Regions from separate parts of the Virgibacillus ainsalahensis genome, predicted to be linked through region 1. Evidence: a T-box and tRNA genes for the amino acid it is inferred to sense, from the RefSeq annotation. Region 1 holds a T-box; the other holds one or more tRNA genes.

What was found. A T-box is a leader RNA that pairs with one kind of tRNA and senses whether it is charged. The one in region 1 lies ahead of ACZ427_RS10265 (valine--tRNA ligase), so its partner is inferred to be a tRNA-Val.
Region 2: it encodes a tRNA-Val, which carries the amino acid that the T-box ahead of ACZ427_RS10265 (valine--tRNA ligase) is inferred to sense. The anticodon was not compared.

Annotation. Positions count from the first base shown of each region.
Region 1 is NZ_AP043943.1:2,101,510-2,104,706, forward strand. It holds gene ACZ427_RS10265 (valine--tRNA ligase) at 1-1,964, opposite strand, end outside; T-box leader at 2,008-2,265, opposite strand; gene ACZ427_RS10270 (hypothetical protein) at 2,490-2,678, shown strand; gene ACZ427_RS10275 (phosphotransferase) at 2,675-3,197, opposite strand, start outside.
Region 2 is NZ_AP043943.1:2,354,841-2,358,037, forward strand. It holds gene ACZ427_RS11505 (PepSY-associated TM helix domain-containing protein) at 1-1,109, opposite strand, end outside; tRNA gene ACZ427_RS11510 (tRNA-Val) at 1,298-1,370, opposite strand; gene ACZ427_RS11515 (hypothetical protein) at 1,410-1,547, opposite strand; gene ACZ427_RS11520 (ABC transporter ATP-binding protein) at 1,865-3,197, shown strand, end outside.

The DNA.
Region 1 (3,197 bases):
GCCATTTCAATGTACCAGTCACAAAATTCATCCCAGATGAAGTTATACAAATGGCGTCCAGCTTCACCAAATTCATATTTATCTGTATTTCTCGTAACATGTTCGATTGTTTCATTCAATCTGGTTAAAATCCATTTATCCGCCAGTGATTTTTCACCAGTTAAATCAATATCGTCATAGCTGAAGCCTTCCATATTCATTAATGAAAAACGGGAAGCATTCCAGACTTTATTAGCAAAATTCCAAGTGGATTCCACTTTTTCCCAATGGAACCTCAGATCCTGTCCCGGGGTGGATCCCGTTAGTAAAAAGTACCGTAATGAATCAGCACCATATTTTTCAATAACATCCATTGGATCTACACCATTACCTAATGATTTACTCATTTTCCGACCTTCTGCATCGCGAATTAATCCATGGATCAGAACATCCTTAAATGGCCTTTCCCCGGTAAATTGCTTAGATTGGAAGATCATCCGTGCTACCCAAAAGAAAATAATGTCATATCCTGTCACAAGTACATCTGTCGGGAAGTAGCGTTTAAAATCTTCCGCATCCACTTCTGGCCAACCCATTGTTGAAAATGGCCATAAGGCAGAGGAAAACCATGTATCTAGTACATCATCATCCTGTTCCCAATTTTCAATATCAGCAGGTGCCTCTTTTCCAACATATATTTCCTTAGTTTCTTTATGATACCATGCAGGAATACGATGCCCCCACCAAAGCTGGCGTGAAATACACCAATCACGAATATTTTCCATCCAGTGAAGATACGTGCGTTCGAAACGTTGCGGTACAAAATTAACCTTTTCCTCACCTTCCTGCAAATCGATTGCAGCATCAGCAAGCGGCTGCATATGAACAAACCACTGTGTCGACAGATATGGTTCAACAACCGCACCACTACGTTCAGAATGACCTACCTGATGAACATGGTCCTCAACTTCAAACAAAACACCCGTATCCTGAAGATCTTTAACAATTTGCTTGCGGCACTCGAAACGATCAAGCCCTTGATATCTTCCGGCGTTTTCATTCATGGAGCCATCTTCATGCATGACAAGGACACGCTTCAAATTATGACGATTCCCAATTTCAAAGTCATTCGGGTCATGTGCCGGTGTGATTTTAACAGCACCTGAACCTAATTCCATATCAACATAGTCATCGGCAACAATTTCTATCTCACGTCCGACAATTGGCAGAATTACTGTTTTGCCAATCAGGTGTTGATACCGTTCGTCTTTCGGATGAACCGCAACCGCTGTATCACCCAGCATAGTCTCCGGGCGTGTTGTAGCAATTTCAATCGTCTCATCACTATCTTTGATTGGATAGCGCATATGATAAAATTTCCCTTGTACCTCTTCATATACCACTTCAATATCAGAAAGTGCAGTCTGTGTTTTGGGATCCCAGTTAATGATATACTCTCCCCGGTAAATGAGCCCTTTTTCGTATAATGTCACGAAGACTTCTTTAACTGCTTCTGAAAGACCTTCATCCAGCGTGAATCGCTCACGTGAATAATCCAGACCCAGACCCAACTTTTCCCACTGAGAACGAATAAAATCAGCATATTCCTCTTTCCATTCCCAAGCAGTATCGAGAAATTTCTCGCGGCCCAAATCATAACGACTGGTTCCCTGTTCTTTCAGCTTAGCTTCCACCTTCGCCTGTGTAGCAATCCCGGCATGGTCCATACCTGGAAGCCATAACACGTCATATCCCTGCATGCGCTTCATCCGGGAAATGGTGTCCTGCATGGTCGTATCCCATGCATGCCCCAGATGTAATCTTCCAGTTACGTTTGGAGGTGGTATAACAATTGTGTACGGTTCTTTTTCTGGATCACCTGTACTTTCAAAATATTTGCCTTTCAGCCAGAATTGATAACGGTCTTTTTCCACTGCCTGCGGATTATATTTTGACGGCAGTGATGTATTTTCATTTTCGTTCATCATTCATACCTCCTTAAATTAAAAAAACCTTTTCATCCTATATAAAAAGGACGAAAAGGTATGCTCTCCGTGGTACCACCTTTGTTTACAAATACATACATATTTGTACACTCAATCGATTGATAACGGTCAATTACCGGCGTTCTTCTACTTTACCAAAGATGTTTACACATCCCTTTTATTTTCAAAGAAGCTGTGTCAAGGGCGACCTTCCAAAATAAGTATTCCTGGGAAATTCTCAGCTCTCGATTTCCCTCTCTAAAGGTAATTATTTTGTACTCTTCCCTATCATTACATTTCATATTAATTACTGTTATTTTATCCATAACAAGAGAGAACGTCAACTATTAGTATTGTTTTTGCACAAAACAACTGCATATATACATATTATATTAAATAAAAACATTTTGGAAGCCTATTGCAACTGTGAAGATGTCAAATTTTTCTGCTGTATGAGTTCCACAGGTCTTACTGCTAAAAGATGAACAATAAACAGATTTTCTGACTCAAAGGGGTGAATTTTAAATGGCTCGTTATTATCGCTATCGACTTCCTTCATGGGCAAGACATTGCATTATCGTTATTGAGAAAGTAACGTTACCAATCTTGATTTTCCAGCTGATTCGTACGCTGTTTTTTCCATCAACTTTGGATGTATTCCTTCTAGGGTTGCTTGTTGGTTTATTTATAGCTTTTTATCTGGAATGGATTTAATTTTCAAGATCTTCCAAGGTAATGGATTCATATTCCTCCTCGACATACCGGGACCAATGCAGACCGAATAGGAGTCTGCGATATGCATGCTGCAATTTTATTATCCTGTTAATCATAGTGTCGTGTGTTGTGTTATTAACATATTGTTGCACGGTCTTTAAATAATTGGCCGGATTTAATAAATAAATAATCAACAAATAGAATTCATCCTTTGTTAATTCATTTTCCTTATAGTATGTGGAAAACATTTCAATTAACAATTCGCCGGGCTGATCATAATACAGTGTTTCATTGTTTAAGAATGAAGCTAAATCCATGACAGCATTATCGTAATAGGCGTTTTCCCAGTTAATGAGAAAGGATTGATTTCCGTGAAGCAGATGTGAAAATTTTAAATTACCATGACATAAGCTATAATTCCATTGCGTCTTCTCTTCTTTTTTATTCGTTAACTGATCAATTCGTTTTTTGATTTCTTTGGTCGCATATTCCAAGTCACGATAGTGTGTACAAACCAAT
Region 2 (3,197 bases), 250 kb from region 1:
AGGGTGATGACTTTTCCCAGCCAACCATAATCGCTCCATCCATAGTTTTCCAGCACTTCTCCACTGTATTGATCAAGATGCAGCGTTTTTTGTGTTTGTGGATTAAGCTGATTCGGATAAACTTCAGCCGGGTCTAAATAAACAGTATAAACACCTGTTTTATCTTCCGGAAACATAATTTGGTAACCCGGGTGAACGTTATAATCAGCTGCAATCTGCTTCACCTTCTCAACAGAAATCATTTGCCCACGATCAGAATTTGAACTGGGCACTGGCAGATTTTGAGCAGCCCATGGTACATCTGCAACTTCTTTTGTCGGAACGGTTGACTCCGGATAGGCAAATTTTTCAAAGGGCTGGTCTCCAACTGGACTGCCAATGCTTGTTGTTGAGACAATATTGTTGACCATACCTCCCCAAACACCTGACCACATTAGTCCTGAAAACAACATGATCATAATAAATAATGAAAACCAAAAGGCTGTTACCGCATGCATATCCCGCCAAAATAAGCGTTTTCCCCTCAGAGACCTGAAGCGTGGAATCAAGGTACCAAAAAGGGTCTTCCGTTTACGTGGCCACCACAGGTAAACCCCCGTAACCACCAATATAATCGCCCAGCAAGCGACTAGTTCAATTAGCCGGTTTCCTACTTTTCCACCCCATAGCTCACCATTATGTATACCCTTAATTGCTGCCATCATGCGGTCATTGTCATTGATTGTTCCTACTACATTTCCATGATAAGGATTGACAAATACCGATGCACTTTCACCATGCTTATTTACCATACCAATTTCAGCCGTTCTGTCAGATCCATACGAAGGCTTGAAACTAGAAATCATTGCATTCGGAAAATCATTCCGTACGCGTTCAATCTGTTCAGATGCTGGTACTTGTTGTTCTCCTTTTTTTACATAGTAAAAATCATCGTATATAGATGCTTCAATCTGAGGCTTGAACAAGTACAGTCCACCAGTTATTGCCAACAGAATAATAATCGGCGCAAAAATGATTCCCGCATAAAAATGCCAACGCCAAATCGCGATATAAAGACGTTTTGCTTTTAAGTTATTTTCCTTTGTTTTGGAAACATGATTATTTTCCAATTGATTAGCCCTTTCTTTTCATCCCAATACACAGTCAAGGGTAATATTATATAAGCATTCTATTGAGATTATGGGCTATAAAGGGGCGTAATATAACATTATTTCCAGATAATACAAAATTTCAAATAAGAAACAGGCATAAAAAAACCGCAATCCCTTGTATGTTAGGGCTTACGGCTTTTATTCTATGACTCCGAGTGGGCTCGAACCACCGACCTCATGCCTGTCAAGCATGCGCTCTCCCAGCTGAGCTACGGAATCGTATATAATAACGGTAATCTTTATATTAATGAATATCTGTCATTCTGTCAATAGAAAAATCGGATAGTTTGTCCTGCGTTTAAACCTTCTCATCCGGCGCTTAGCTCCATTCGTCCTGCGTTCAACCCTTCTCATCCGGCGCTTAGCTCCAATCGTCCTGCGTTCAATCCTTCTCATCCGGCGCTCAGCCCCATTTGTCCTGCATTCTATCCTTCTCGTCCGGCGCTTAGCTCCATTCGTCCTGCATTCTATCCTTCTCGTCCGGCGCTTAGCCCCATTTGTCCTGCGTTCAATCCCACCCGTCCGGCGCTCATCCCCGCCATCCCGCGTTCAGCCTTACTCCCCCGCTTCTCATACCAAAACATTTCGGAACACGAATGAACAACTGGAAAAGTTCCTGTCTTCCTATTATAATAAGAGGAAATTGCATTGCATTGCGGGGGTTGCTTGTGAAGACATTTTCTTTCCTAAAACCATACAAACTCACCATTATTATGGCTTATGCATTAATGCTTGTAGAACTTGCGGTTGAGCTGGCTCTTCCCTTTTTCCTCGGATTAATGATTAATGATGGGGTGATGAACCAGGATTTAAATAATATTGTGATGTGGGGAAGCATTATGATTGGCCTCGCATTTGTTGCGTTCGCGGCGGGAGTTTTTAATTCATTTTATTCTTCGCATGTGAGTTTTGCCTTCGGGTATGATATACGTCAGAAATTATTTGAAAAAATTCAAGGCTTTTCCTATAAAAATTTAAGTCAATATCCTACATCCGGACTTGTAACAAGGTTTACCAATGACATTCGGCAAATTCAAAATACTGTATTCATGGCACTCAGAATCATGGCAAAGGCTCCATTGCTTGTTGTTGGCGGTGTTGTGATGGCATTTCTGGTAAATGCCAGACTTGCGCTCATTTTTTTGTTAACCGTACCACTATTGATTCTTTTTTTATTGTGGGTGCTTAAAAAAGCAGGAAAAATGTTCGCACGTATACAGAGTAATGTAGATAATGTAAACCGCGTCATGCAGGAGAACCTTGCCGGCATGCGGCTAATTAAAGCATTTGTACGACGGAGTTTTGAGGAAAATCGATTTATTAAAGCAAATCGTGATCTGGCAATTTCCACAAGGAGTACATTCCGCTTTGTTGAGGCCTCTATGCCTGTTTTGCTATTTGTCATGAACTTGAGTTTGATTTTTATAATCTGGTTTGGAAATATGCAGGCAGTTGCAGGCCAAACTTCCGTTGGTGAAGTTGTTACCATTATTAATTATGCATTACGTGTTTCAATGTCCATTTCCATGTTTTCTTTCATTATACTGGCAATTTCGCGGACGAAAGCTTCTGCGGGCCGTGTTGATGAGGTGCTTACACTGGATGTGGGTTTACATGAGCATAAAGATGCTGATCCGAATAAACCCGTCACTGATGGAACCGTCGAATATCAACAGGTGACTTTCACATACCCGGATGCAGATGAAGCGATGTTGAAGGATATTTCTTTTCACGTGAAAGCTGGAGAAAAACTGGCAATCATCGGAGCAACCGGTTCCGGAAAAACATCCCTGTTTCAGCTGATGCCACGGTTATATGATGTGACTGGTGGGGAAATTTTCATTGATGGAAAACCGATATCTTCCTATACACTGGATCAACTTCGGGGAAGTATCGGCTATGTTCCGCAAAGTCCTTTGCTTTTCACCGGCACAATCACTGATAATATCGCCTGGGGAAAAAAAGGTGCCACAACTAAGAATATCATTCAGGCTGCAAAGGATGCACAGATTCATGAGACCATCATGGATTTGCCTGATCAGTATG